Regions from separate parts of the Bradyrhizobium sp. LA6.8 genome, predicted to be linked through region 2. Evidence: riboswitches for the same ligand, from Rfam matches in the RefSeq annotation. Region 2 holds a riboswitch; each other region holds the start of a gene.
What was found. A riboswitch is a leader RNA that binds a small molecule or an ion and turns the genes downstream of it on or off. The one in region 2 is predicted to bind cobalamin.
Positions count from the first base shown of each region.

Region 1: another riboswitch for cobalamin. It lies ahead of ABIA90_RS01890 (TonB-dependent receptor); the one in region 2 lies ahead of ABIA90_RS16030 (TonB-dependent receptor plug domain-containing protein).
Region 3: another riboswitch for cobalamin. It lies ahead of ABIA90_RS01870 (energy-coupling factor ABC transporter permease); the one in region 2 lies ahead of ABIA90_RS16030 (TonB-dependent receptor plug domain-containing protein).

Region 1 covers NZ_JBEPQQ010000001.1:455,384-465,478, reverse strand. Annotated here, with positions in the region: gene pdxR (MocR-like pyridoxine biosynthesis transcription factor PdxR) at 1-177, opposite strand, end outside; gene ABIA90_RS01910 (NAD-dependent succinate-semialdehyde dehydrogenase) at 331-1,764, opposite strand; gene hydA (dihydropyrimidinase) at 1,944-3,353, opposite strand; gene ABIA90_RS01900 (maleate cis-trans isomerase family protein) at 3,366-4,106, opposite strand; gene ABIA90_RS01895 (PepSY domain-containing protein) at 4,228-5,649, opposite strand; gene ABIA90_RS01890 (TonB-dependent receptor) at 5,662-8,034, opposite strand; cobalamin riboswitch at 8,150-8,351, opposite strand; gene ABIA90_RS01885 (histidine phosphatase family protein) at 8,423-8,995, shown strand; gene cobT (nicotinate-nucleotide--dimethylbenzimidazole phosphoribosyltransferase) at 9,002-10,054, opposite strand; gene cobF (precorrin-6A synthase (deacetylating)) at 10,065-10,095, opposite strand, start outside.
Region 2 covers NZ_JBEPQQ010000003.1:498,481-508,575, forward strand. Annotated here, with positions in the region: gene ABIA90_RS16010 (MFS transporter) at 1-769, opposite strand, end outside; gene ABIA90_RS16015 (LysR family transcriptional regulator) at 926-1,810, shown strand; gene ABIA90_RS16020 (hypothetical protein) at 1,895-2,473, opposite strand; gene ABIA90_RS16025 (DUF6925 family protein) at 2,535-3,545, opposite strand; gene ABIA90_RS16030 (TonB-dependent receptor plug domain-containing protein) at 3,617-5,734, opposite strand; cobalamin riboswitch at 5,849-6,062, opposite strand; gene ABIA90_RS16035 (hypothetical protein) at 6,138-6,359, opposite strand; gene ABIA90_RS16040 (hypothetical protein) at 6,477-6,734, opposite strand; gene ABIA90_RS16045 (hypothetical protein) at 6,837-7,049, opposite strand; gene ABIA90_RS16050 (hypothetical protein) at 7,202-7,378, opposite strand; gene ABIA90_RS16055 (adenylate/guanylate cyclase domain-containing protein) at 7,505-9,241, opposite strand; gene ABIA90_RS16060 (lytic transglycosylase domain-containing protein) at 9,567-10,095, shown strand, end outside.
Region 3 covers NZ_JBEPQQ010000001.1:445,139-455,233, reverse strand. Annotated here, with positions in the region: gene cobF (precorrin-6A synthase (deacetylating)) at 1-569, opposite strand, end outside; gene ABIA90_RS01870 (energy-coupling factor ABC transporter permease) at 616-1,293, opposite strand; cobalamin riboswitch at 1,331-1,548, opposite strand; gene cobA (uroporphyrinogen-III C-methyltransferase) at 1,594-2,325, opposite strand; gene ABIA90_RS01860 (cobyrinic acid a,c-diamide synthase CobB) at 2,322-3,632, opposite strand; gene cobM (precorrin-4 C(11)-methyltransferase) at 3,632-4,414, opposite strand; gene ABIA90_RS01850 (cobalamin biosynthesis protein) at 4,411-4,779, opposite strand; gene cbiE (precorrin-6y C5,15-methyltransferase (decarboxylating) subunit CbiE) at 4,776-5,957, opposite strand; gene ABIA90_RS01840 (cobalt-precorrin-6A reductase) at 5,956-6,702, shown strand; gene cobJ (precorrin-3B C(17)-methyltransferase) at 6,678-7,412, opposite strand; gene ABIA90_RS01830 (precorrin-2 C(20)-methyltransferase) at 7,409-8,140, opposite strand; gene ABIA90_RS01825 (precorrin-8X methylmutase) at 8,143-8,772, opposite strand; gene cobG (precorrin-3B synthase) at 8,772-9,935, opposite strand; gene cobN (cobaltochelatase subunit CobN) at 9,932-10,095, opposite strand, start outside.

The DNA of each region.
Region 1 (10,095 bases), on a different contig from region 2:
CAATTCGCGCGCGATCTCGCGCGATCCGAGAAACTGCGTTCCGGCCGGAAAGACACCGCGCAGAATGCCGTCGCGGATGTGCGCCGCGATCTGCAAGTGCAGCGGCACGGCCGAATTCCGGTCGATATGCATCCCGGCAAGGGACACGCGCTTGCTCGGGTGACGGCTGTTGTCCATGTCTCGCCCGTCAGGCAACGCAGGTCCTATCCACCGCCATTCCGGGGCGCGCCACTTGGCGCGAGCCCGGAATCCATTTTCCCTCTTTACGCGCTGTACGATGGATTCCGGGTTCGCGCTTCGCGCGCCCCGGAATGACAACGCGACTTTTCTTTACGCGCTCGCCTGGGTCACGAACTTCGTATTCAGGTAACCCTCGATCGCCTCGAGGCCGCCCTCGGAGCCGTAGCCGGAATCCTTGATGCCGCCAAACGGCACTTCCGGCAGCGCGAGGCCGTGGTGGTTGATCGACACCATGCCGCTCTCGATGTCGGAGCCGATCGCCTGCATCGTCTTGGTCGAGGTCGTGTAGGCGTAAGCCGCAAGGCCGTAAGGCAGACGGTTCGCCTCGGCCACCACCTCGTCATAGCTGCGGAACGAGGTGATCGGCGCAAGCGGGCCGAACGGCTCCTCGTTCATGATGCGGGCATCGCGCGGCACGTCAGTGATCACAGTCGGCTCGAAGAAGAAGCCTTCGTTGCCGATACGCTTGCCGCCAGCCTGCACCTTGGCCCCGCGCTGCACAGCGTCGGAGACCAGACCCTCCATCGCGTCGACGCGTCGCGGGTTCGCCAGCGGACCCATGCGGGTGTCCTTGTCGAGGCCGTTGCCGACCTTCAGGCTCTTGGCCGCGGCGACGAACTTGTCGACGAAGGGCTGATACACGCTCTCATGCACCAGGAAGCGCGTCGGCGAGACGCAGACCTGGCCGGCATTGCGGAACTTGTTGGCCGAGAGAATCTTGGCGGCGTTGTCGAGATCAGCGTCCGCGAACACGATTGCCGGCGCGTGGCCGCCGAGCTCCATGGTGACACGCTTCATGTGCAGGCCGGCGAGTGCGGCCAGATGCTTGCCGACCGCGGTCGAGCCCGTAAAACTGATCTTGCGGATGATCGGGTGCGGAATGAGATATTCCGACACTTCCGACGGCACGCCGAACACCAGCTGGACGACGCCGGCCGGAATGCCCGCGTCGGCGTAGGCGCGCACCAGCTCCATGCAGCTTGCCGGGGTTTCTTCCGGGCCCTTGACGATGATCGAGCAGCCGGCGGCGAGCGCGGCCGAGATCTTGCGGACCGCCTGGTTGATCGGGAAATTCCAGGGCGTGAACGCGGCGACCGGGCCGACCGGCTCCTTGGTCACGAGCTGGGAGACGTTGCCCATCCGCGGCGGCACGATGCGGCCATAGGCGCGGCGGGCTTCTTCCGAGAACCAGTCGATGAGGTCGCCGGCGAGCATGGTCTCGCCCTGGGCTTCCACGACCGGCTTGCCCTGCTCCATGGTCATCACGGGGGCGATCTCGGCGGCGCGCGAGCGGATGATGTCGGCGGCCTTGCGCATCAGCTTGTAGCGGTCGAACGGCGAGGTCTTGCGCCAGATCTCGAAGCCGGCCTTGGCGGCCTCCAGCGCGCGGTCGAGGTCCTGGCGCGAGGCGTGCGGGGTCTTGCCGATCGGCTGGCCGGTGGCGGGGTTGAGGATGTCCTCCGACTTGCCGGAGGTGCCGTCGGTCCACTCGCCGGCGATGAACATCTGAACTTTCGGGTACATCCCTGGTGTCTCCTGCATGATTTCGGCGGCGATCAGCTTGGGTGCCCGACCGCCTAACAAGTGGGCGCAGAGCTACACCGAAAGGCGACCCGCGAAAAGGGATCAATGATGCCGCAGCAGCGCGAGCATGGTATGCGCAACAAACGACATGGCGTCGCCCCGATGCGATTATTTTTCCGTCACACCAGGCTCGACTTGCCGCGGCTAAGTACCTCGCCCGCACCCTTGTCGCCGACGATCTTGCCCTGCTCGTACACCACGCGGCCCCGCGCGATGGTGGTGACAGGCCAGCCGGTGACATCAAAGCCCTCCCACGGCGTATAGTCCGCGCCGTGGTGCAGGTCGGCCTGCCGGATCGGCTTCGTCAATTTGGGATCCCATAGAACGATGTCGGCGTCGAAGCCGACGCCAATCGAGCCCTTGCGCGGATAGAGACCGTAGATCCGCGCATGATTGGTCGCAGTCAGCTCGACGAATTTCTGCAAGCTGATCCGCCCCTTCGAGACGCCCTCCGAGAACAGGATCGGCAGCCGGGTCTCGATGCCGGGGATGCCGTTCGGCACCCAGCGGAACGAGGTGCGGGAATTCGGCGCCAGCTTACCCTTGGGATCGTCGTAGCGGAACGGGCAGTGATCGGACGAAAAGGTTTGGAACACGCCGGTGGTGATGCCTTCCCAGATCGCCTGCTGGCTTTCGGCATCGCGCGGCGGCGGCGAGCAGACATACTTTGCGCCTGACATGTCCATGTTCAGGCCTTTCATGTCGTCGGCCGTCAGCGTGATGTATTGCGGACAAGTCTCGGCATGCACCGGCAATCCGCGCTGCTGGGCCCAGCGCACCTGCTCCATCGCCTCGCGCCCGGAGACGTGGACGATCATGATGGGAACGCCGATCACCTCGGCATGGCTGATGGCGCGATGCGTCGCCTCGCGCTCGACGGCCTGCGGCCGCGACACGCCGTGATAATAGGGCGCGATATGGCCCTCGCGTTCGAGCTTGGCGGCGAGGAAACGGATCGCGTCGTAGCCCTCGCAATGGACCATGACCAGCGCCTCCTCGCGGCGCGCGACGTCGAACACTTCCAGCAACTGCTTGTCGCTGAGCACGAGGTCGTCATAGGTCATGAACACCTTGAACGAGGTGTAGCCGTCCTTGACGAGAGCCGGCAGCTCCTGCCCGAGCACGACCGCGGTGGGGTCGGAGATGATGAGGTGGAAGGCGGTATCGATGTAGCATTCGCCCTCGGCGAGCTTGCGGTAGTTCTCGACGCAGGTGCGCAGCGACGTCCCCTTCTCCTGGAGCGCGAAGGGCAGCACCATGGTGTTGCCGCCGGCCGCCGCCGCGCGCGTTGCCGAAGCAAAATCGTCGGCCATCACGACGCCGGGGCCGGAGGCCTGGGAGATGTGGACGTGGCTGTCGATCCCGCCCGGCAGCGCCAGCAGGCCCGTTGCGTCGATCTCGCGCGCCGCGCCTTCAATGCGGTCGGCGATGCTGACGATGCGTCCGTCGCGAATGCCGATATCGGCGCGAAACTCGTCGCTGGCCGTCACGATGGTGCCGCCGCGAATGGCGAGATCGAGCTGCGTCACAGGAGGGCTCCGTCACTTGATGATCGCTGATGTCTGGAAGATCCGGCCCCACGCCGCAAGGGCCGCGATGTCACCACCGGCGAGTTCGAGCGTCCGCCACAGCGTGACCGCAACCGAGTCCAGCACGGCGATGCCCAACTCCCGTTCGAGCGAGGCCGCCAGCGCGGCGCCGTCGAGATTGGTGCAGAGAATGACGACGGCATCGGCGCCGTCCGCCGCGACCGCGCGGATCATGTCGGCGATCGTCGCGGGCGTGACCTCACCGAAGGAAAAGTTATCGCGCAGGCCGAGATGCCGCTCGGCGCGAGGGGCGATCCCCTCCTCGGCCCAGACATCGCCGATCCGCCGTTGCACGTCGTCCGTATAGGGTGAGACCAGGCCGACGCGTCCGGCGCCGAGCGCGCGGACGGCGTCGATGCAGGCGAGCGTGGAGGTCGTCGCCGGGATTCCGGTCCGCGCCGCGATCGCCTCGCACAGGCTCCGGTCGTGGCCGATACCGAGCCAGCTTGCCGACGTGCCGTTCCAGGCAATGGCATCGACCTTGGCGTCCGCCAGCAGATCCGCCGCCGGCAGCATCACCGAGGCATCGAACTGGTTCAGCGCCGCGGCATCGAGCGCGATCTCGGTAACGCGGAAGCGCGAGAAATGAGCGGTGACGCCGGCCACGCCATGCAGCATGGAACAGGTGACGGGCTCCAGCACCGAGTTGGACGACGGGGTCATCATGCCGAGGCGCTTGCGCTGAATTGACATCGATCACGATCGCCCGATTGAGAGAGCGCACCGCTGCGCCCCCTCGGACGATCATCCGCGCCTGCTATCGCCCGCGCAACCCGCAATTTGCATGGCGCATATGATTTGTTCGATACTCAGCTCAAGCCGCGAAGGTCGACCGCAAGCGCCGCCAGCCGATCACGATGCCGGTGACGGAAAATGCCAGCCCGAGCAAGCAGAGCCCGACGACCAGGATATCGCGCAGACGCGGATGCGCCATGAGAACGGGAAAATCGAGCGTGTGAAGCGCGCTATAGAACCAGCGATAGGCGCGCCGCGAGGCATCCAGTCTTTGCAGCACGCGGCCGTCGGCACCGTCGATGTCGAACCAGAGGTCGCCGCATCGGGAGCGATAAACCGGGGCTCTCGGGACAACGGAGTACGCGGGATAATCGTCATTGTCGGCAAGAACGGACGGGGCGCCACAGCCCGGCGCAAGGCGCGTCGTCAGGTCATGGACATCCTTCTCGCCGAGGAATGCCACCTGCCGGCTGCGGATCGCCTCCCCCGTTTTGGTCAAGGTCTGACTGGCGAGGCCAGTCCGGTCGCGCCGGTAGACAACACCGTTGACGTCGAACCATTCGACTTCGCGAGCCGATGGCTGACCGACCGGTGGGGGCGTCGTCCAGTCCGGCGCGGCATACACCACGCCTGCTTCGGTCGGGGTCAGCTCCCCGCGCGAGAACAGCCGGCCGTGATCCATCGAGAGCCAGCCACTGAAACTCCAGGTCAGTACGAAAACGGTCGCGACGAGACCAATGATGTGATGCAGTGCGTGCCAGCCGCGATAAGGCGACGAGACCCGACGCCCTCGAATCCTGATCCTGGTAATTCCGAGCACCGCGCCGAGCGTCGCGGCGATAAAAGCCACCAGCGACAATGTCGAGACCACCTGATCCCAAAGGGACCAGTTGCTCCTCAGGACCGTCGGATAGATCCAGTGCAGGACGCTGCCGGCCCAATTCCAGCCGCGCTCGCCGCGGGTCGTATCCAGCACGACTTCGCCGGTGCGCGAGGAGACATAGACCTCGGTTCCGGCCGCATCGCCAAGAGCGACGCGCAACAGAGGCCGGTGTCGATCAAAGCCGTTGGGTACGCTCCATTGATCATAATCCGCGCCCGAAATCATCGCCGCCCGCGCGGCATCGAGCCCGCGTTGCCGGGCATGATCCCGCGCGATACCGACCGCGACGTCGGCGGACGTCACCGATGCATCCCGTCCGTCGGAGGCATGGACCGCGCGCACACGCGACGGGTCCGACACGACATAGACCGGCCCGTCGCTCCGCTGGACCAAGCGAACGCGCGTGGCGTCCGCGACCCCGCTCGCGGCGACGGCATCCGCGACCGCAATCCTCACCTCTCCGCCAGCCACCGGCGCGAGCCCGGAAAAACGTTCCGCTTCCGTCAATGACGGAAACGGGACGAAGTGCATCACGATTCCGCTCGCGAACCACATCGCGAACAGCAGGCAGAACGCGATCCCGAGCCAGCGATGCAGCAGGACAATCGCGTTCATCATGTGATCAGCGCCCTACCATTTGAACGCGGCCGAGAGCTCATAGGTCCTGGGCGCACCGAGCAGGATCTGGTCGGGATAGAACGGATCGCCCCAGATCGCGTAGCGCTTGTCGGTGATGTTGCGCACGCGGAAGCCCAGACGGGCCTGGTCGACCGCGTTGAACACCGTCTTCGGGATGTCGACGAAGGCGTAGACGTCGGCGACGGTGTAGGCCTTCATCGTCACGACGTTGGCATCGGTGTTGTAGCGGTCGCCGACATAGCGGCCCGTGATGCCGAGCTCCACCGGCCAGGGCGTGAAGAACCGGTACGACGCACCGGCATTGGCCACGACACGCGGCACGTTCGGCGGCGTGTTGCCGGAGAACGAACCACCGGCAAAATTGTAGTCGGCATAGCGTGCATCGACATAGGCGATGTTGCCCCAGAGCCGCAGGGGATCGATCGGGCGTACGGCCGCGGCGAGCTCGACGCCCTTCGACTCCTGCTGGCCTGCGATGTTGAGCTGCATGCCGCCGGCCGCTGCATAGACGTTCTTGCGCTCGATATCGTAGGCCGAGAACGACCATTCCGCCCTGTTGTTCCACAACAGATGCTTGACGCCCGTCTCATAGGTGCGCGAGGTCGTCAGGTCGAGCGGCTGGGCAGGCCCAAGCAGGAAGATGTTGTTGGCGGAGACGTCGGCGCCGGTGGCGTACTGGCTGAAGAAGGTCACGCCGGGAACGGCGTCCCAGGTGTAGCCGATGCGCCCCGTCACTGGTGCCCAGGACTTCGAGAACGGGAAGTTCGCCTTTTCCAGCCCGGCGGAGTCGGTCGAGTTGCGGTCAAGCCCGATATGCTCGACGCGCAGGCCGCCGACCAGCGCGAAGGTTCGCGTGAGCTTCAGCCGGTCCTCGAACGACAGCGCCTCGTTGTCGATGCGCGCGGTCTGCTGCTGCGTCGTGAGCAGGCCGTAAAGGCCACGTTCGGGATTGATGAGCGAGACGTAATCGTCCGGGAAGTTGGCCGCGCCTGGCCTGACGAAATCGAGATAGCTGGACGAAAGTGTCGTGACCAGGCGGTTGTCGAAGCCCACGATATTAGCGTCCCAAATCAGGTCGGTAATGTTGCCGACAAGGCGTTGGCTATGTGCAACATAGAAGCGCTCGCGATCGACCATGTTCGAGTTGGGCAGGCCCGTACTGGCATTGAAAGCCTCGATCTCGTTGTTGAACCAGGTACGCTCCGCGCCATAGGCATAGGCTTGGCTCTTCAGCGTCAGGTCAGGCGCCAGCTTCAGTTCGAAGCCGCCGCGCAGCCACACCTCTTGTGCCACGTTGCGGTTGTCGAGAACGTTGTAATTGGTGTTGAAGGTACGATCGTCGATCGTGATCGCACCGAGATTCGTTTTGTTGAAGTTCGAGACGTAATTGCCCGAAACAATGCCGCTCGTCGCATGCGAGCCGCTGAAGGCGATCGGTACCAGCGGTGCGCCCCAATAGGCCTTCGAGCGATCTTCCCGGTACTCGATCGCGCCCCAGATCTTGAGGCTGTCGGAGATGCGGTAATTGAGCTGGCCAGACACATCCAACGTCTTGGTATTGGTGTCGTCGGCAAAGCCATTGAGCGAGGCGCGGCTGATGTCGAAGCGGTAGTCGAGCCCCTGCAAATTGGTGCTGCCGCCCGAGCCGTAATGGACGCCGAACGAGTTGAGCGAATCCCAGGAAAAGTCAGCTTCATTCCGGATCGGCCCGGTGTGTGGCTGCTTCGTGATCAAGTTGATTGCGCCACCGGCGGCACCTTCGCCCGACATCAGCGAGGCCGGACCTTTCAAAAATTCCACGGCTGCGAGATTGGCCGTATCCGTGATCCGCGAGGTCATGTTCTGCGGACCGATCTTGATGCCGTTGTAGAGCATGTTGATCTGGCTGTTGGTGAAGCCACGCATGGAGAAAGCCGCGGGCTCGGCCGGATTGTCGCCCGAGGTGACACCGACCGCGCCCTGCGCAACCTCCGACACGGTGCGATAGCCCTGCTCCCGCATGGTCGCGGCCGAGATGACTTCGACGGTCGCGGGTGTCTCCTGCACGGTCAGGCCGAGGCGCGAGGCGCTCTCGGCAACCACATTGGTGTTGAGCGGCGTCTGCGCCGCCGCGGTCGGCACGACGGGCTTGGCCGCGGCCGATGCGGCCGCTGGCCTGCGCGATGCTGCGCGGCGTGGGCTCTGCGCGTCCCGGGCCGCCGGCTTTGCCGGTTTGCGGGATTGGGCGGGCGACACCTCGACCGGCGGCAGCGGTTCACGAGCCTGCTGCGCCATGGCGGCAGGCAGATCGAGGGCGGCAAAGGATGTGAGCGCGGCGGAAGCGAGCAGGAAGCAACGCGGTCGTACAAGACGAATGGAAGACACAGTTCGGGACCTCGGTATGACGTCAGTGGCACGTCACAGCGAACCAGGTCCCACCTTCGGCCTTTGAGCCTTCCGATGAAGCCGAATGTCTGTACTCCCCGACCGACATCTTCGCGTGTGACCACGGCTGACGGCAGGTCTCCTGGCTCGCGGGTCAGTACCTTGCATCGCCTTCCCGGGACCGAGATACCCAGTGGCTCGTGACGCAAGATTCGCCGCTTACAGTTGCGGGGGCAGCCGCGGCATTGGGGACAAAATCCCCGCACCGCATTCCCTTTTCATCCCCACTCGGGGAAACCGTCAAAGCCATCTAGGATTACCGACAAGACAGAGTCAATGTGCCGGTGCGACGTTATTACCACGGTGACCAACTTCCTTGGAGATAGGCATGGAAGGCGAGACCTTCCTCTGGCTGATACGGCATGCGCCCGTCGACGGCGTCAAAGGGACGATCCATGCGGCCGACGCGCCCGCCGATCTCGGCGATCGCGTGCAACTGGAGGCGTTGCGGCGGAGGCTCCCGCCAGATGCTGCGAGCTTTGCGAGCCCGGCGCGACGTACGGTTGAGACGGCGCGCGCGCTGGGACTCGAACCCGCGTTGGTGCCCGAATTTGGCGAGCAGGATTTTGGCGACTGGACCGGCCGGCGGCATGACGAACTCGCCGCGACCGGCGGCGAGGCCTATGCGCAGTTCTGGAGCGATCCGGCGCACGGTCGGCCGCCGGGCGGCGAAAGTTTTGAGGATCAGGTCGCGCGCGTCCGGCTGGGTCTCGCGCAAATCGGCGCCGGCTCGGCAACGCTCGTCGTTCACTCCGGCACCATCCGCGCCGCGCTCTGCATTGCGCTGGATCTGACACCACAAGCGGCCCTGCGCTTCGTGATCGATCCGTTGTCACTGACCCGGATCGACCGGCTCGCCACCGGCTGGCGCGTCGTCGCGGTCAATCAGCGCGCGGCTTGAGCTGGATCAGGCCGGGCGATCCGGCACGTTGGCCTGCGCGAAGGTCGCCATGCCGTTGTGAAGGCTGCACGCGAGCCGCACCAGCGGCAGCGCGATGGCCGCCCCCGATCCTTCGCCGAGCCTGAGATCGAGGCTGATCAACGGCTGCACGTTCAGCGCGCGCAGCACCAGCCGATGTCCCTGCTCCGCCGATTGATGCGACGGCAGCAGGAATGGCTGGCACGACGGGTTCAGCCGCACCGCCGCCAGCGCCGCCACGGATACGATGAAGCCATCGATCAACACGGGAATGCGGGCTTGCGCAGCCGCAATGATGGCGCCGCAGATCGCCGCGATTTCGAGGCCGCCGACGGCGCACAGAATCTTTTCCGGCGAAGCACCTGCAACGCCGTGACGCGCGATCGCAGCGTCGATCACGCGCGCCTTGTGCGCGCGGCCGGCCGCGTCGACGCCCGTACCGCTGCCCGCGATCTCCTCGGCGCTGATGCCGAGCAGGCTCGCCGCAATCGCGGCCGACGTCGTGGTATTGCCGATGCCCATCTCGCCGAAGATCAGGAGATCGGGCCTGCCGGCTGCCGCGCGCGCGACTGCGCGCTGGCCGGCTTCAAAGGCGAATGCCAGCTCCGTGGGAGTGAGCGCGGCCTCCACGCTGAAATCGCGCGTGCCGCTGCGCGGCTTGTCGGTGACGATTCCTGCCATCGCCTCCTGTGCCAGCGTACCGGCGTCGACGACCTCAAGGTTTGAGCCAAGCTCACGCGCCAGCACCGAGATCGCGGCACCGCCCGAGGCAAAATTCGCCATCATCGCGATGGTCACTCCTTGCGGATAGGCCGACACGCCCTGCGCGACGATGCCGTGATCGCCGGCGAAGACGATGATCGGCACTCGCGCGGCGCGCGGCTGCTCGGTCGCCTGCAGGCCCGCAAGCTCGACCGCAAGCTGCTCCAGCCGGCCGAGCGCGCCGGCCGGTTTTGTGAGTTGCGCCTGACGCGCGAGCGCCGCCTCGCGGTGGACAGCGGAGACATCGGGGCATTTCCGGGTGACCCAATCGGGGAGCATGCTGCCTCGCTTACGGCCTGCGCTTGAGAATGTAGCTGTCC
Region 2 (10,095 bases):
CGTATTGCGCCAGGAAGATGCCGACCAGCATGCGGCTCCTGAACAGCTCGGCGAGGTCAGACCAGCGCGGCCCCTGCGCCGCAGCGGCGGCAGACGATGCCCCGCCGAGTTCGACCAGCGCGCCTCCGGCACGCAGATGATCGAGCTCTGCGGCTCCAATTTTGGGATGACGACTCGGCGGGTAGTAGGCGACGGCCCAGAGCGCCGCGAACAGGAAGCCCAGCACGCCCATCACGCCAAAAATGTGCTCCCAGCCGAAGCGGTGATCGAGGAAGCCCATCAGCGGCGTGAAGAGGACGAGCGAGACATATTGGGCGCTGTTGAAAATGGCGCCCGCGACGCCGCGCTCCGCGGACGGAAACCACGCCGCGATGATACGCCCGGCCGCGGGGCCGACAGGCGACTCGAAGACACCGAGCGTGAAGCGCAGGATCAGCATCACCAGGAACGGGTAGCTGGCCCAGCCGACGCAGCTCATCAGGAAGGTGACGAGCGACCACAGGATCAATCCGCCCAAAATGGTCTGCTTCGCACCGAGCCGATCCGCGATCCAGCCAGCGGGAAGATGCGCAAGTACATAGGCCCACGCGAACGCCGAAAACATCCAGCCGAGCTCGACCGGCGTGATGCCGAGCGCCTTCGACATGTTCGGCCCGGCGATCGATAGCGTCGCCCGGTCGCCGCTGCTGAGCGCGAGCAGGATGGTGATCAATGCCAGGGTGACGAAACGATAATGCGTCCGTGCGGACGGCTTCTGCTCCGTGGCCACGCTGCTCCCCTTCTTTCCCGATTTTGTTTGCCCGGCCGCCTTCGGCGACCGTGGATGTCCGGAACGCCAGCGACGACCGGACGCGAGAAAGCTAGATCAGCGATCAATTCAGGTCTAAACTCATTTTTGGATTTAATTGATCCAGAAAAGGTATCAATGATCGAGTTCGGACAGGTACGCGCGTTCGTGGCGGTGGCCGATGAGCTGAATTTCGGTCGTGCCGCCAAGCGGCTGAATATGACGCAGCCGCCGCTCAGCCGGCAGATCCAGATCCTGGAGGCAACGCTCGCCGTCAAGCTGCTCGAGCGCACCAGCCGATCGGTCAGGCTGACCGCGGCCGGACGCGCCTTCCTGAGCGAGGCCCGCACGATGCTTCAGCAGCGCGAGCATGCGGTCAAAGCCGCCCGGCAAGCCGCGTCGCTCGCTGGTGGAGCGCTGTCTATCGGGTTCGTCGGCGCGACGACGTACGGCTATTTACCCTGGCTCGCAACGCGAGTTCGCGATGAACTGCCGGATATCGAGATCACCTTTGAGGAGCTGACGTCGCGCCAGCAGCTCGATGCACTGAGGTCGGGCCGGATCGATCTCGGATTGGTTCGGCCGATCGAGACGGAGAAGCCAATTAGAAGCGCGAGCGTCTTCCGTGAAGGGCTTGCCCTTGCGCTGCCGCTTGACCATCCGCTCGCGGTGCGACGCCGGCCGGAGCTGTCGCATCTCGAGGGCCAGCCCTTCATCATGTATTCGTCGGGCGGTCCATATATGCGCGCGCTCTTGACGGCGGCGTTCGACGCCAATGGCATCCGGCCCCAGGTCGTGCAATCGATGAGTCAGGCACAGGCAATCCTGTCGCTGGTCAGCGCAGGTCTCGGCCTTGCGATCGTCCCGGACGAAACACGCAACGCCTGTTTCGACAACGTCGTGTTTCGCCCGATCAGGCTCGGACCGTCGGTCTTCGCCGAGCTCCATGCGATCTGGCGCAGCGACAACCGCAACACCGCCCTGCCTCGGCTGCGCGAACTTGCGTTCCGGACCGCACGCTGAGCGCAGCCTGAAGCGCGGTGCCCTGCGGTGGTGGGGCAAAGTCCGGTCATCGCAACGACCGGACCTGGAGACTCCGGAGGCGTCCTACGCGTTCCGTATCGCGCGCCCGAACGGATCGACCAGGCGGACGATCTCGCAGGCGGCGACGAGGCCGGCGAGCCAGACGGCGCTGGTCAGCCCGATGCGCGTCACGATGGCCGCAGTGAACGCGCCCTCTCCGCCAAGGAACGGCGTCGCGGCAAGCAGCGCGAGCTCATAGGCGGCGTAGGCGGCGACGAGCGCGATGGCCAGCATCAGCGGCGTGCGGCCCTGCGGCAGCAGGCGGAGAACGGTCGATGCCGCTGCCGTCGACAGCAACGCGGCAGCACCGATGACAAAGCCCCAGGCGATGGTGCTGCCATCGATGGGATAGTGCAGCACGCCGAAGCCGATGGTCTGGTTCACGAGCCAGGCGCCGGTGACGACGAGCAGCGCCGGACGCATCGGCAGCATCGCGGCGGCGACGACGGCGAACGCCGCAAACGGCGTCGCGCAGGCAAGCGCGAAGCTCGCGAGCGCGCATGACACCGTCAGCAGCGCAAAGCAGAACATCGGCGCGAGACGCGACGCGACCGGATGAAGGCGGAAACGGTCGGCGTGGGGCGGCAGGATGGTGACAGTCATGGAACGATCTCCTTGTGGGATTTGTAGCACAATTTTGCTGGAACGCGGCATCACGTCTGACTTAGTGAAGAGCCTCCATGGGATCTTCAGTCTCGGCTGGATCGCGCCGGTCGTAGGCGGCAAGCCAGGCGGCGAGTGTCGCGGTGTGCGGCTCCATGGCCGCCAATTGGCGCAAGGCCACGCGAACGGTGGCGCGCGCCGTGCGATCGGGCGGAAGCGTCGCCATCTCAGGTCCCCGCCCCTTCGCGACCGCTTCGACCACGGCCCTCTTGCACGCCGTCAGCTCCGGCAGCCCATAGAGTTCGAGCAGCGCCTGGAAGGCTGTGTGATGATCCGGCCGAAAAGCGCGCTTGCGGCCGAGCTGAACGCGGAGCGGATGGGCCGGATAGAGATGCGCGCAGGGGATCCACCCCTCAGGCAGCGGCTCGGTGGCGGCATGGGTGCGGCGATGCGCGAGCAGCTTTGGCAGGACGTGGGTGTGCGGGCCGTCAGGGCTTCGCCCGCCCGGCGGCGGGATCGGCTGGAATACCTCGGCGCGCCCGATGCGGCTGATGAAGACGCGGTGCGGATTGGCGGCCAGAATGATCCGCATGGCGTCGCTTTCGGGCGCGAACGCGGATTGGCCCGTGCGGCTCCTGAGCGCGGCGACGGCATCGGCATCGCTGACGCGGATGCAGGCGTCGATCTGCAACGTTCCGAGGCCAAGGTCGAACAGGATGCCGCTGCGATCCCTCGTCAGGAGCGCCTCGACATCCGGACCGAGCTCGGTCAACACGGTACGACCACTCATGGCGCTGGCTTCATGCGGAAGACACAGCGCGATGCGGTGGCTCCAGCTCTCCGTGGTCGGCGATTCCGATGCGATCAGGCGCAGATCCGGGTGGGAGACAACGCGTATCCCACCCATCTGCGTCACGGCGCTGATCCCGTTGCGAGACTGCTCCATATCGAAGGCCTCACCGGGCTCGCGTGTGAACTCGGCAATGGCACCGAACGTGCCGACGCTCCAGCCGGCCTCAGCGTCGGCAAGCTGGCTTGCGATCAGGTCCATGAGCGGATCAGCCGTCGTCATGAGGCTTCTCTCTCTCTCTCTCTCTCTCTCTCTCTCTCTCTCTCTCTCTCTCTCTCTCTCTCTCTCTCTCGCTATCTGACGTCGTAATTCGCCAGGCGAATGCCGCCATAGACGCCCAGTCCCGGCTGCAGAAAGCCGGTCGGATTTTGATAGTGCACATTGGCGAGATTATCGACCCGGTCGAACACCTTCACCTGGTCGGTGACCAGATATTCGGCTGCGACGTTGACGACAGTGTAGGCCGGAGCCAGCAGACGCAGAATGCTGAAGTCGCGGTTACCATCGACGAAACTCCCGACGTGCAACACGGTTGCGGACAATGTGAGCGGGTCGATCGGATTCCAGATGACATTTGCGCTCCACTTCTCCTTCGGACGCCTCAGCAGCTCCAGTCCGGCCGTCGCATCCACCGCGCGGGTAAAAGTGTAGTCGGCACGAACGCGAAGCCGGTCCGTGATCGCAGCCGCGACGAAGCTCTCCGTGCCCTCCGTGATCGCCTTGCCGATATTGGTGTTGGTGCTCGTGAATGTCACGGGATCGAACGTGCTCTGGATCAGGTCCGTGATGTTGTTGCGGAAGTAGGTCGACCCGAAGCGAACGCGATCGCCAAACAAGGGTTGCTCGAAGCCGGCGTCGTATCCGACGCTTTCCTCGGGCCTGAGGTTGGGATTTGCAAAGAAGAAGAACGCGGGAAAGCTGACGTAAAGCTGGTTGAGCGTTGGCGCCTTGAACCCCGTGCCGTAGCTTCCCTTGAACTTCATATCCGTGACCGGCACGATCACGGCAGACGCCAGACGAAAGGTCGGATGTTCCCCAAACCGCTCGTTATCGTCCTGCCGGACGTTGGCCGTGAAGAAGACGCGATCCCGGAACTGGGACTGCAGCTCCATATATCCGGCCTTGTTGACGTTTTGCGCCGAGACCGTCGCCGTTTGCAGTGTTTCGGTCTCATGCTCCGCACCAATGATGACATTGTTGTTGGGCGCGAGCTGGGTCGTGGTGTGCCAATCATACTTGACGCGGTCGCCGGTCGTGATCGTGGCCATCGCGTTGCCGGGCGAGATGTTGTAGTTCCAGTGATTGGTGTAGTTGACGCCGAAATAGCTTTTCATCCGGTCGTCGAGAGCGGACCAGACCGCCTCCCCGCGCGTGAAGAGCTGGTGCACCGTCTGCGTGCTTTGCGCGGCCGCGGGAAAGCTCGCGGATGTGACGGGATCGAAGGTGTCTCCGGTAAAGCGCAGGGTGGCGTCGGTGTACCGCGCGACGCCGTTGAGCGTCATGTTTTCGCTCAATTCGGCGCCAAGCTTCGTCGAATAGGTCATGTTGTCGTAATAGTTGCCGATCGCCTTCTGCCCCGGCGGGAGCAATTCGACCGGCGTCACAGGCACGTCGTTCGCGTGGAAATGCGCGACGTTGAAGGCATAGTTGAAGTGGTCCTGTGAACCGCTCAGACCTGCAGTTTGATTGAACGCTCCGAACGAGCCTCCCTCGACCGAGCCGGTGGCGCGGGCGGGACCGTCGCCCTTCTTCGTCACGATGGAGATCACGCCACCCAGCGCGTCTGCGCCGTAGAGACCGCCCTGCGGACCGCGCAGGACTTCGATCTGCTGAATGTCGGAGGTGAGCAACTGGCCGAAATCAAACGAACGGTTCGGGTTGCTGGGATCGCTGACATCGATGCCGTCGATCAGGACCTTGGTGTGGTTGGAATTCGTTCCGCGCATGAAGATCGACGTCTGTCCGCCCGGACCGCCGGTCTGCACGAGGTTCAGGCCAGGAACCGCGCTCAGCGCATCGGATGCGGTCCGGCGCTGATCGCGCTCGATGTCTCTGGCGGTCAGAACCGTCACCGAGCTCGCAACCAGATTGGTCGGAGTGACAACGCCCGTCGGACTGACGACGACCGTCGGAAACAGGTTGGCCGCGGATACCCCGGCAACCGGGGGCGACGCCGGCACCGGCCCGGGCTTCGGCAGCCGAGCGACGCGCCGCTGCTCGGGCTGGTCGGGCGCAGGCCGCGCGGCTCGCGGCTTGGCCGGACGCTCGGTCGGCGCGACCTCGACCGGCGGCAGCAGATCGGGCGATGCCGACTGCTGGGCCTGGGCCATGGTCAGATCGAGCGAATACAGGGAAACGAACGCGACAACGCCGGCGCGGAAGCGCCTGGCGGCAAAGACAATACGGGACACTCTTGTAACCTCGGTATGACGTCAGTGGCACGTCACAGCGAACGAGGTTTCACGGCGGAGCGTTCGATTGCTCCGGTGAAGCTAATGTCTGTACTCCCCGACCGACATCTTCGCGTGTGACCACGGCTGACGGCAGGTCTCCTGGCTCGCGGGTCGTTACCTTACGTCGCCTTCCCAGGACCGAGATTCCCAGTGGCATATGACGAAAGATTCACCGCTTACAGTTGCGGGGGCAGCCGTGGCGTTGAGAATATCCCGGTATCGGGAAAACCTCGCACCACGTTCCCTTTTGATCTCCGTGAGGAGAACCGTCACCGGCCAATCTACGGGGCGGGCAAGCGAAGAGTCAATCGGCCGGTTGCATCACGGTCAGAGCGCCGCACCGGAGATTGAGCCGGCGCAATCAGGCCGGCTCCCGCTCCGAACGCGTCCTGATCATCGCCCGCTCGCCGGCATCGACGAGCTGGCCGATGCCGGTGCGGCCTGTGAGCGCGCAGCGGATGATGTTCTCGGCAACGGACCTGCGAAAGCAATGGTCCTCTCCGACCGGGCGATTGCGGCAGACCCGATCCAGCGCCAGCTTCATGTTGATCCGGGTGCGGGTGTCGAAATGCTCGTTGATCATTCGCAGGGCCTCGATGCGTTGATGTCGGAGCGGAAACGCGTCGGCGTAGGCCGGGTTCCAAAAACGGACCGCGCAAGGCGTTGACTACGCCCCCCTCTTGGTCCTGTGACGGGCGGGCTACGCCCGCCCTCTTGGCCGCTGGGCCTGAGCCCAGGCCGCGGTGACGTCGCGCAGCGGAGCGTCGATGCGCCGGATCGGGGTCAGCTCACCGGAGGCCGAGATGATGGCGGTCTCCTCGCGGCGACAGCGCGGGCATACGAAGCGGACCTCGTGCGGCGACGCCGACCAGCTCGAACGTTTGACGTTGGCCGCCATCGGCCATGCATCGCAATGCGAGCACGACACCAGGAACCGACCGGGATCGAGCATACCCATTCCATAGGACTCCGCGTCCTGCCTGCCGCTTCAATGACTAACCCATGTGAATCGTTCCGGTGCCCGAGCACCCTCAGCGCTAGCTCCAGCCAGCGCCGCCGCTCAGTGGGCACCCTTGAGGGTGCATGACGTGGTGCAGGTGACGGTGTTGCCGTGGTCGCACGCCTTGCAGGCGGCAACGCACTGGTTCATGTCGCGGGGATTGTAGGAGCTGTAGTTCCGCATCGCACAGACCGGGGTCGAGCCGGTGATGTCCTGCTCCTGGTTGCAGGCGGCCGTCATGAGCGCGAAGATGAGGACTGCGAGAAGGCGCATGGGATTGCCCTGGTGAGGAGCGGCAAAGCGACGTCAGCGAGATGCGCTGCACCGCAACGGACCTCGGCATTCCCAATGCGAGCAATCATGATCGCGACGCTCGCATCCTCAAAGGATGCGCGCCAAACATTAAGAACGGATTGCAGGCGGCGTCAGGCCGCGGCCTTGGTCGCGATCGCCTTCCGCATATCCACCGCCAGCTGACGATACTGCTCCGAGAGTCTCAGATAGAACTCGCGCTTGGTGCTGTCGGTGGCGAGCTTGGCAATCAGCTCGCATTCGGCGGTGAGCGTCTCGAACCGTTCCAGCCTGTCATGAAGTTCTGTCATCGGCGTGTCCCCATCAAACGCCACAAGGGACGTCAAACCTAAGCCTGAGAAATAGGTCACGGCGAACATCGTTATCGAGTAGAAACGTTTTTTCCAGCAAGGGCGGTGCCGGCCCGGCAAGGACGGCTATTTCTGCTCCAGCCGCCAGGCGCCATCCCAAGCTGCGTCCGGCGGATTGGCCTCGAACTGCGCGATGCGGCCGAGCAGCGTGCGCGAGGGACCGTCGCCGGGCACGGCTTCGAGCGCTGCATTGAACGCGGCGCGAGCCTCGTCGAAGCGCTGCGCGCGGTAGGCGGCGAGGCCTTCGGCGTAGCGCGCGCGCAGGCTCTCCTGCGGGACGCTGAGCCCGTGCGCCTTGCTCATCACCTCGAAAATGGCCTGCGATGCGCTTTGGCCGGCCACCGCCAGACGATCGATCTCGCGCAGCTCGAGGTTCGAGCCGATCGCGTCCGCCGTCGCCTGCGCGATCAGGATCCGCGTGCCGTAGATCTTGTTGACCAGTTCGAGCCGCGAAGCGAGGTTCACGGCATCGCCCATCACGGTGAAGCTCATCATCAGCTCGGAGCCGATGCTGCCGGTCAGGACCTCGCCGGTGGCAATCCCGATGCGCAGATCGCAAGGGCCTGGCATGGCGCGGATGCCGAGCAGGTCAGGCAATTGCTTCTGCAACGCCGGCACCTCATCGGCCATGTCGATGGCGGCGTAGCAGGCGAACAGCGCCGGCTCGTCCTCCTCAATGAAAGGAGGGCCCCAATAGGCCATGATGGCATCGCCGATATATTTGTCGATGACGCCGCGATGGCTCCGGATCGGCGCGGACATCACCGTGAAATAGTGGTTCATGACCTTGACGAGGCCGCGCGGGGTCATGCCCTCGCTCATCGAGGTGAAGCCGCTCATGTCGGAGAACATGATGGTCATCACCCGGCGCTGGCCGTCGATGGCGACCTCCGGGCGGTCGATCAGCCCCTGCGCCACCTTGGGATCGATATAGCGGCCAAAGGTCTCACGGATCCGCTCGTTGTGCCGCAGCTGCTCGATCATGCGATTGAAGGCGGCGGCGAGTTCGCCGATCTCGTCCTGGGTCGAGACCGTGATGGTCTTGTCGAAGCGGCCCGCCTCGACCTCGCGGGTGCCGGCGAGCAACAGCCGCACCGGTCGCGTGATGCCACTGGAGACGAGGAGCGCGAAAGCAAATCCGACCACCGCCGCGAGGATGGTGACGATGCCCGAAATGATCATCGCCTGGCGCTGGCGACCGATCACTGTCGCCGTACTGGCGAAGACCTGCTTCAGCATGTCGGCGCGGATCGCGTCGATCTTCTGGTTGAACTGGTCGCGTATGGTGTCGAGATGCTCCAGGGTCCCGCGCGCCTCCGTCATCTGCTTGCCTTCGACCTGCTTGAGGAGTTTTGCGTGGTCCTCATTCATGTCGTGACGCAGCTCGGTGAGAGCGGTTTCGATGCGGGTCTCGATCCGCGCCAGCCCGGCATTGTCGGAAGGCGTCCTCTTGTCGTCGATGATCGCGTTGATGTGCGTGCGCGCGGCCTCGCCTTCCTCGTCGATCTTCCGATCGGCCTCCTCGAATTCGCGCAGGCGCGCCGCATAGGCCTCCTCCTCCGAGGGGGCCTGCATCTTCATCATGACCATCCGCCGCAGCGCCACCGAGCGCTCCAGCGAGCGGATGTTGGCGCGCGCCAGATGGCCGTAGGCCGGAATGTAGCGATCGGTCAGCTCGTCGAGCAGGACACCGACCTGGCTCGACATCACCATCGAAAGAATCGCGGTGACCAGCATCAGGACGATCAATCCGAGGGCGATCCCGACGATCTTGCGCCTGATCGACTGGTTGAAAAGTGGCATGAGCGGTGGGGGTAAGAGCTGAAAGGACCGGTTGGGAACTCAATACACCGGTTTTGGCGGCGGGAACACGCGCAATCTGGCCCTCGCGACGCCCCTGACCGCGCGCAACCGTCGCGCGAGCCCCATTCGTTAACAAAGGTTGAAGGCATTACCTTTCCGCCATTTCGGAAGTTCCCGAGTTCCCATCGGTATTTTGCCGCATTGTTGAAGGAGCGTGAGGACTGCGAAACGATGTCGTGGCATCGTTTTGGGTGTCGTCTTTGATTCTCAAGCCGCATGTCGTCGCGGACCTTGGTTTGTAGTGGTTTCGCAGGGGGACCATCGAATGAACCAGTGCCTACGCTCGCTCGCGTGTGTCGTTGCCGTGGCCGCATTGGCCCTTCTTCCTGCCGAGCTGGCAGCGAAGAGCAGTCACAAATCGTCGGCGTCAAAGAAAACGCATGAGACGAAAGCCGGCGGCAAGCAGCGTCACGCTGCCGCGAAGTCGCGCCACGGTAAGCATGCCGACGCCAAGCGCAAGTCCAAGAAGGACGACGAGCCCTCGGACAAGCCGGCGCCGCCGCCGCTCACCGGCGACCTCGCCGCGCTGAAGGACGCCATCGATCTCGCGCGCAAGGGCAAGACCGACGATGCGAGCGCGGCGCGCGACCGCATTGCCGACCCGGCCGGACAGAAGCTCGCCGACTGGTTCATGCTGCGCCATTCCGAGAGCACGGCACCTTTCAAGCGCTACGCCGCCTTCCTCGCCGCCAATCCGGACTGGCCGAGCAGCGCCCTGCTCCGCCGCCGCGCCGAAGCGCGGCTGTGGCAGGAGAAGAGCGACGCGGCGACCGTGCACAAGTTCACGATAGACC
Region 3 (10,095 bases), on a different contig from region 2:
AAGGCGGTGGCGCCGTCAAGCATCACCACCACGGTGTCGACGCCCTGCGGCCAGCCGCCCTCGCGCAAGCGGCGCCCCGTCGTGACGAGGAAGGGCTCGCCGATGTCGTTGAGCGGCAGCTCATGCGCCGCGCACAGCGCCTGGATCGAAGTGATGCCGGGCACGACGTCGATATCAGGCAAGGGATCGAGCCGCCGCGCAATGCGCAGCGAGGAATCGTACAGCGAAGGATCGCCCCAGATCAGCAGCGCGACCTTGCCTTCACCTTCGAGATGGCTGGCGATCGTCCGCGACCAGGCCGCGGCCACGGCGTCGTGCCAATCGTCCACGCCCTTGTGATAGTCCGCTTCACCGGCATCGCGCACGGGAAGGTCGAACTCGGCAATGCGCGTCGTTTGATTGGTGAGTACATCCGCGCAGATCGTCCGCCTGAGATCGGCGAGATCGGACTTCGCCGCCCCCTTGCGCGGGATCAGGATGAGATCGGCCGCGTTGATGGCTTGAACGGCGGCGCGCGTGAGCTGCTCGGGATCGCCGCAACCGATGCCTATCAGGGAGAGTGTCAGCATCGTGAGTGCGAAGGGCGGCCATCACGGCCGCCCGTTCGCTTGTCTCTCAAGCCGCGTTATGCAAACGCGGGGTAACGAGGCCGGGCGCGGTGACGCCGCGCAGCGACTTCGCCAGCGCCAGCACACCGAGGTCGGCCAGCGGCTCGATCACGATGACGAGCGCGTAGGAGGCCGCGAAGGTCGCGATGTTGACGAGGTTGGTCGCACCGAAGCCCGAGCCATAGAGCGCCCAGAACGCGACCCAGGCGATGACGCCGGCCTGATACGTGGTCGACAGCGCCAGCGCCTGGCGATACCTGAGATCGACATAGGCGGTGTTGCGGGCAATGATCCGCGCGGCGATCGCCTGGATCCCGAACAGCGGCACCAGCAGCGTGGTGACGTTCATGCCGAATTGCGGCAGATCGGGCGGCTCGAAGAAGATGCCCTGGAACAACAGTCCGAACGCGAGGCCGAAGGCCGCGGGCGCTGCCCCAAACAGCAGGAACAGGGTCGAGCCAAGGATGAAGTGCACCTCGGAGACGCCGACCGGGAAGTGCGGCAGGATCTCGAAGAAGACGAACACGAGGCCCGTGGTGGCGAGCGTCCGCGCCGCGAACGACGTGATGCCCTGCTCGCGCACGGTCTCGACCGCGAGCTTCAGCGCAACGCCGCCGACGGCGATGCCGGTTGCGTAACTCAACACGAGCTTGGCGCCCGATACGACTCCGGGTTCGATATGCATGGTTCAGTTCCTTCCTGCCGTCACACCCGACGGCCTTGGCCACAAAACATGCACGGCCGGTCTCCTGGCTCGCGGTTCACTGGGGTTCTCCGGCCTTCCCGAGCCTCGCGGCCCAGTGGCGGTTCGGAGCCCCTCACCGCTTACAGTCGCGGGGGCGGCTGGGGTTTTGGGCGGCGCAATTGTCCGCCCACCCCCATTCCCGATTATGCTCCGGCGGTTTGCGCCGCCTCGAGCACCATGCGTCTCCTGTGTGCCCCTTTCGCCAGCCGGGCGTCAAGGGGCGAAGGGCGGCCGGGACGGTCATGACGGATAATCGCCCGCCAGCGCGCCAAACAGGATCACGGCGGCCGTCGAGGCTGCGCCGCCCCGCGCAAGCTGTTCGGCCAGCTCGGCAATGGTGGTGCGGACCAGCCGCTCGTCGGGACGACCGAGGGATTCGGCGAACAGCGCCGGGGTATCAGGCGCGAGGCCGTGCTCGATCAATTTTGCGACAAGCGCCGGAAAGGTGCGCCGGCCCATATAGACCACGGTGGTCGCTTCGGGATCCGCCAGCGCCGCCCAGTTCAAATTCTGCGGCAGCTCGCCGGTGACATCGGCCCCGGTCACGAACTGCACCCGGCGCGAGGTGTGGCGCCGGGTCAGGGGAATGCCGGCTTGCGCGGCGGCGACACAGGCCGAGGTGATTCCGGGAATGATCTCGTAGCCGATGCCGGCTTCGCGCAGCGCCTCCAGCTCCTCCTCGAGCCGGCCAAAGATACCGGCATCGCCCGATTTCAGCCGCACCACACGGACGCCAGCCGCGGCGTAGTCGACCAGCAGGCGGTTGACGTGGTGCTGCTTGGTCGAGGGCCGCCCTGCCCGCTTCCCCACCGCGACGAGATTGGCGCCGGGCCGGGCCAGATCGAGAATCGCCCCGGAGGCGAGATCGTCATAGAGCACGACGTCGGCATCGCGCAGCCGCGCGGCGCCTTTGAGCGTGAGGAGCTCGGGGTCGCCGGGGCCGGCCGAGATGAAAGTGACAAAACCGCTCACCGATCCTCCGCGATCAGATGGAAGAACGTGCCGGTGGCATGACCGCGGCGCGAGCCGGTCTCGGCGATGATCGCGCCTGTTGCATCGTGCACGACCGCCAACGGCGTGTCCGGCTGCGCGACAATCGTCGAATAGTGGAACTCATGACCGCGCAGGCGCGCGCCAACCTGATGGCCCGGCATCGGCGCGGCGAGCGCAGCGAGACGATAGCCGAGATGCATGCGGCGCTTGGCAAAGCTCGTCTCCAGTCCGAGCAGGCCCGTCATCTCATGACGAATGCCGTCGGCGTCGGTCAGAGCGGTTCCCAGCACCATATAGCCTCCGCATTCGCCGTGCACCGGCCGTGTGTCAGCGAAGGCGCGCAAGCCGCTGCGAAAGCGGGCATTGGCCGCGATCTTCCCCGCGTGCAGCTCGGGATAGCCGCCGGGCAGCCAGCAGACGTCGGCGCTCGCGTCGGGCGCTTCATCGGCAAGCGGCGAGAATGTCGAGATCTCGGCGCCGGCCGCGCGCCAGGCCTCCAGCATGTGCGGATAGATGAAGGAGAACGCGGCATCGCGGGCCAACGCAATGTGCTGCCCGGGCGGCGTCACATTGATGCCGTTTGCCGCCGGTTGCGGCGACCAGCTTGCTGCCGATCGCAGCACCGCATCGAGATCGACGTGTTCGGCGACGAAGCGCGCGGCTTCGTCGATCAGCTTGCCGATCTCGGCTTGCTCTTCGGCCTGCACCAGGCCGAGATGCCGTTTCGGCAGGCTGATCTCGGCATGGCGCGGCAGCGCGCCGAACACGGCGATGCCGGCGTCGTTCAGTGCACGCCGCACGAGATCTTCATGCCGCGGGCTGGCGACGCGATTGAGCACCACGCCGGCAAGCCGCACGCCGGCACGATAGTCGCGAAGGCCTGCGGCGATCGCCGCAGCCGTCTGCGCCTGTCCGGAGGGATCGATCACCAGCAGCACCGGCCAGCCCAGCATCTCCGCAATGTCGGCGGTGGCGCCGGTGCCAGAGACGCCGCGCGCGGCGACGCCGTCGAACAGACCCATCGAGCCCTCCGCGAGCACGACATCGGCATCAGTGCCGCGACCGACGAGATGAGCAATCGTCCCGCGATCCATCGCCCAGCTATCGACGTTGACGGAAGCGCGACCCGTCGCAGCGGCATGGAAGGCGGGATCGATATAGTCGGGTCCGCTCTTGAAGCACTGCACGTTCAATCCGCGATTGCGCCAGGCGCGCGCGAGCGCCAGCGTCAGCGTGGTCTTGCCGACGCCGGAGGCCGGCGCGGAGATGACGAGCCCTGCCGGCATCACGATGCCTCCGGAAAGCGCGGATCGGCGCCGACCGGCCGATAGCGCCGATCGTAATCGGCGGCATAGAGACGGCTCTCGTCAAAGTCCGCAGCGCCCAGCGTCTTGCCAACCAAAATGAGTGCGGTGCGCTCCATCTCGGTGCCGACGGCGGCATCGAGCGTCGCCAGCGTGGCGCGAACGATGCGCTGGTCCGGCCAGCTCGCGCGCCAGACGATCGCGACGGGGCAATCCGCGCCGTAATGCGGCGTCAGCTCGGCGATGACGTTGTCGAGCAGATGGATCGACAGATGGATCGCGAGCACCGCACCGGTGGCGGCAAACGCTGCGAGCTTTTCGCCCTCAGGCATTGCGCTGGCGCGGCCCGGCGTGCGCGTCAGCACGACTGACTGGGCAAGACCGGGCAGCGTCAACTCGGTCTCCAGCGCGGCGGCAGCGGCCGAGAAGGACGGCACGCCCGGCGTGACCGTGTAGGGAATACCGAGCGCGCGCAGGCGGCGGAGCTGCTCGCCCATCGCCGACCAGATCGAGAGATCGCCGGAATGCAGGCGGGCAACATCCTTGCCGGCGGCATGCGCGGCGGCGATCTCCGCGATGATCTCGTCAAGCGACAGCGGCGCGGTGTTGACGATCCGCGCGCCGGGCGGGCAATGCGCCAGCACGCCCTCGGGCACCAGCGAGCCCGCATAGAGGCAGACCGGACAGGCCGCAATGAGGTCGCGTCCGCGCAACGTCAGCAAATCCGGAGCGCCCGGTCCTGCACCGATGAAGTGCACCGTCATGCGCCGTCTCCCTCTGCGATCGCGGCGGTCGCGGTGCGATCCCGCGAGACCGCCCGCGTCGCAATCAATCGCGCGCGAGGGCCAGCCGCAACGAGCGCCGCGGCTTCAGCGACCGAGCCCGTGCCGAACTTTTCCCCGACGAGTTTTGACTGCGTCGGCGTCTCGATGCCGGCCAGCATGTCCGCAGGAACCGGCTTGATCGGCACGCCGCATTCGCGCGCGAGCTGTTTGAGCGGCTCCGCGTCGGCCTTGTCGCTGACGGTCGCGACCGCTGCGAGGCCTTCGAAACCACCGGCCGCCAGCAGCGCCTCGCGCAGCGAAGCCAGCGTGACATCCTTCTTGAATCCGAGTCCGGCGACTTTCATCGAACCACACTCCATTGCACCACGGGCCGCGACGCTTCCCAGGACCTGTAGCGGCCGAGCGGGCCGGCATGTGCGATCTCAACCCGCATCAATTCGCCGCCGTGGCGCTGGTGCAGTTCGCCGAGCAGCGCCTCCGTCTCCAGCGTCACCGCATGCGCGACGAGCCGCGCACCCGGCACAAGCCGTGACCAGATGGCATCGAACATTGCGATATCGAGACCGCCACCGATGAAGACGGCATCCGGCGCTTCCAACGCAGCAAAAGCTTTCGGCGCACTCCCCGTGATGACGGTGATCCGATGCGCCAATCCGAACGCCGCAGCATTGCCGCGGATATTCGCGGCACGATCCTCGCGCGCCTCGATGGCGGCCGCCGTCCCGCCGCACAGCGCCCATTCCACAGAGATCGAGCCAGAACCCGCGCCGATATCCCACAGCCGCTCGCCGGGACGCGGCGCCAGTGCCGAGAGCGCCAGCGCGCGCACCGGCCGCTTGGTGATCTGGCCGTCGTGAGCGAAGAGATCGTCGGACAGGCCGGAGCTGCGGGGAATGCCTTGCCCGCCCCTCGCCTCGACGGCCACTGCGACCAGGTTCTCGGCGAGATCGCCCGCAAAGCTGTCGGCACGATGCTCGGCGATGCTTTCGCGCGCCCCGCCTAGCGCGGCGAGAGTCCAGAACGCCGAGGCGCCCCACCCGCGCTCGCTCAGCCATTTGGCGAGCTCACCGGCCGCCTTGCCGTCGCGCACGAGGCAAATGATGCGCGTACCGGGCGCCAAATGCGGCACGAGACGCTCGAACGGCGCGGCATGAAGCCCGAGACAGGCGATGGCTTCGAGGCGCCAGCCGAGCCGCGCGGCCGCGAGCGAGAAGGTCGATGGCGCCGAATGCGCGATCCACTCGTTGGCATCGAGCTTCTCGGCGAGACTTGCACCGGCACCGTGCCAGAACGGATCGCCGGAGGCGAGCACCACCGTCGGCCGGCCGCGGCAGCTCAGCACGATGTCTGCGTCGAACGGCACCGGCCAAGGGCGACCGCGCCCCTCCACATCAGCAAGCGCGAGATGACGCTCGCCACCAAAAACAGTTTCTGCCTTCGCGAGCGCCTTTCGGCTTGCCTCGGACAGCCCGGCAAGGCCATCTTCGCCGATACCGATGATGGTCAACCAGGGATCAGCCATGACGCGCGCCCTCATTCTGGGCGGAACCGCCGATGCGAGTTTGCTCGCCGCGGAAATCGCACGCGCGGGCATCGACGCCGTGTATTCCTATGGCGGCCGAACCCGCGCGCCCGCCGATCAGCCGCTGCCGACCCGCATCGGTGGCTTCGGCGGCGTGAGCGGGCTTGCCGACTATATTCGCCGTGAGCGCATCACGCATGTGATCGACGCCACGCATCCCTTCGCTGCCGAGATGAGCCGCCACGCGGTCCAGGCGTGCGCGCAAACGGGCACGCCGCTGATCGCGCTCGAGCGCGCGCCTTGGACGAGGGCGCCCGGCGACACCTGGATCGAAGTCGCCGACGTCACCGCCGCAGCCGCCGCGCTGCCCGAGTCGCCCGCAAACGTGTTCCTCGCCATCGGCCGGCAGCACATCGCGCCATTCGCGAGCAAGCCACAGCACACCTACACGCTGCGGTTCGTCGATCCACCCGAAGCACCGCTGCTCTTCGCTGCGGACGTGATCGTCTCGCGCGGGCCGTTCACGTTCGACGGCGAGCTCGACATGATGCGCGCGCGCGGCATCGCGTGGATCGTCGCCCGCAATTCCGGCGGCGATGGCGCACGCGCCAAGATCGATGCGGCCCGCATGCTCGGCCTGCCCGTGATCATGATCGCGCGGCCAAAACTGCCCGAACGGCTGCGGGTTGAGAGCGTGGCCGAGATCATGCAGTGGCTCGGTCATCGCGCCTGCCTCGGGGCGTAGACCCAGCGGCCGATGCGGCGCGTCTGCGAGTTGCCGACGATCACAAGCGTGCGCATGTCGGCCATCTCAGGCGTCGCTTCGTTCAGCGTGACGGTCTCGATCCTTTCATCAGCGGCGCTGATCGCGCGCGCGAAGATCACGAGGCGCTCGCCGCAGCCGGCGTCCTTCAACACCGCAAGCGCGCGGCCAAAACCCTCCGGCCGGCTTGCCGAGCGCGGATTGTACATCGCAATGGCAAAATCGGCTTCTGCGGCCAGCCGCAGGCGCTTCTCGATCACCGCCCACGGCTTGAGATTGTCGGAGAGATTGATCGCGCAGAAGTCATGGCCGAGCGGCGCGCCGGCGCGCGCAGCCGCCGCCAGCATCGCGGTGATACCGGGTAAAACGCGAATGGAAAGCTCGCGCCATTGCGGCGCCTGTTCGAGCGCCTCGAACACGGCCGACGCCATCGCGAAGACGCCGGGGTCGCCGGAGGAGACGACGACGACCTGCCCGCCTTCGGCCGCGAGCCGCAGGGCCTCGCCCGCGCGCTGCAGCTCTTCGCGATTGTCGGAGGGGTGCAAGGTGAGCCCTGCCCGCGGCGGCACGCGCGCAACATAGGGCGCATAGCCCAGAATGTCGGTGGCGGCAGCAAGGGCGGCGGAGACCTCGGGCGTCACGAGCGCATCGCTGCCCGGCCCGAGGCCCGCGATGGTCAGCGTGCCCGTCATTCGGCGGCGTCCAGATGCCGGCCCTTGCCGTGCACGAGCACGATCGCGAAGTAAGGACAGTCGGCGGCATCGATCTCGGCGAGCCGCACCACGCGCTCGCCCGGCATGGTACCGCGCTCAACCAGCCAGGCATCGTCCAGCCGACCCGCGGAAGCCAGCGCGCGACGCACCTTTAAAAGATTGCGGCCGGTCTTCATGACGACAAGCGCATCGGAATCGCGCATGCGCCGTTCGAGCTCGTCTTCGGGAAGCGTACCCATCAGCACCGTCGTCACGTCGTCGCCAAGCGCGATCGGCCGGCCGACGCCGTTCCAGCAGCCGACCATGCCGGGAATCCCCGCGATCACCTCGATCTCGACACGGCCTTGCAGGCGCGTGTGCAGATGCATGAAGGAGCCGTAAAAGTAAGGATCGCCCTCGCAGAGCACGACGACGTCCACCGCACGTGCCAGCCGCGCCAGCCGCTCGGCCCATTCGTCGTAGAAGCCGGCGAGCAGCTGCACATATTCCGGGCTATCGAAAGCGAGCTCCGTCGTAACAGGATATTCCATTGCGTATTCGGTAACGTCGGAGGCCAACATGCCTTCGACGATCCGCCGAGCCTGTCCGGGCCGGCCCTTCTTGCGGAAATAGGCGACATGCTCCGCAGCCCGCACCGTCCGGTCGGCGCGCACGCTCATCATATCAGGATCGCCGGGGCCGAGACCGCAGCAGATGATGCGTCCCATGGCTATTCGCTCCGGCTCGCCAGTGCATTCACGGCGGCGACCGTGATCGCGGAGCCGCCGAGGCGCCCCTCGACCGTCAGCGCCGGCACCGGCGGATCGGCCATCAGCGCGGCCTTGGATTCGGCCGCGCCGACGAAGCCGACGGGGCAACCTATGATCGCCGCAGGCCGCGGGCAGCCCGGGTCCTCGAGCATGTTGAGGAGATGAAACAGCGCGGTCGGCGCGTTACCGATCGCAACGATTGCGCCGTCGAGATGCGGCCGCCACAACTCCAGCGCCGCTGCGGACCGCGTGTTGCGCATGGACTGCGCGAGCGCGGGAACGGCTTCGTCGCCGAGCGTGCAGATCACGGCGTTGGCCGCCGGCAGTCTCGCGCGCGTAATTCCTTCCGAGACCATGCGCGCGTCGCACAGGATCGGGGCGCCCTTCTGCAAGGCCGCGCGCGCGGCAGTCGCCATGCCTGATGTGAAGCGGATGTGGGCTTCAAGGCCCACCATGCCGGCGGCGTGGATCATCCGCACCACCACCTGCTCCTCGTCAGGCGAAAAGCGCGCAAGGTCCGCTTCAGCCCGGATGGTAGCAAAAGACTGCCGATAGATCGCCGCACCGTCGGTCTCGTAGGTGTGCGGCATCAGTGGCCTCCGACCAGGATGGAGGGATCGCTGACGATGTCGGCACCATTCAGGCCGCGCAGAACCGGCTCGTCGCGGGTCGAGCCGTCGCGGACGAGATCGAATCCGGCGCTGGTCGCAACCAGCGTCACCGCGGACGCGCCGGAACGCGCGCAGCCCTTGGCGCAGCCGGAGACGTGAAGGCGCGTATCGAGGGCGATGCGCGGCGCAAGGGCGGAAGCGAGTGCGCGGGTATCGGCATGCGCCTCGCGGCAACGCGGCGCGCCGCTACAAGCAATCACGCGCAACGCCGGATCGTAAGGCTCGGTGATGAGGCCTGCCCCGCTCGGCATCTCGCGCTTGCCCTCGCTCAGCACCATCCGCCATGGCGTCATGCGCAGCGCATGTCCGCAGCCGGAAAATTGATGGAGCGTCGTGTGCAGCATCTGCCCGAACGCGACGCCGACCAGGGCGCCATGCGGATAATGCCCGGGTCGTGACGCGGCCATGACCGGAGCAGGCTCGGTTTCGCCGCTCAACGACTGAGGCAATTCCGCGCCGGCCGCGATATGGGCTGCCATGCGCCCTCGCCCGCCCTTCGCACCGCCGGACGAGATGAACCAGTTCGCGAGCGCGAGCGCCGTGCTCACGGCCTCCCCGCGTGCGACCGAGCGGCCGAGCCTTGCGCCATCGGCCCGCACCACGAGCCGGCCGTCGCGATCGCGTTCGATGCGCACGTCGGCGGAATCGCCGGCGAGTACGCGCGACTTTCCATCGTCGATGGCGAAGCCGAACTTTGTGGGAAGATCGAGCGCGCTGTCGGCGAGCGCTTCCTCAAGCTCCGCGGCGAGCGCCTGTGTCTCATCACCGCTGTTCCAGAACGGCGTCACCAAAATGTTGCGTCGGGCTTCGATGTCGGAATCGGGGTCGAGCAGCCGCAGCAACGCGAGTCCATCGAGCAGCCGGCGATGGCCTTGCTCGCTGACGCCTCTGATCTGGAGGTTGGCGCGGCTCGTCACATCGATGAGACCATTGCCGTAGCGTTCGGCGAGCTCGGCAAGGCCGGCGACTTGCGCGGCTTCAAGCCTTCCGCCGAACGGGCGCACGCGAACCACGAGCCCGTCGCCCGATTGCATCGGGCGCAACGCGCCGGGACACCAGCCCTTGATCGCGGCCGCACTCATGAAGCCTCCTTCAGCGCAGCCGCGATCGAATTGCGGCGCGTTCGCCAGAGCGAAGCCTCATGCAGGCGCGTGAAGCAGGTCTCCATCGCGGCGAGCGCAGCCGGATTTTCGCGGGCCATGAAGGTGCGGACGTCGGCGTCGCCGAGCGTCGCGTCATAGT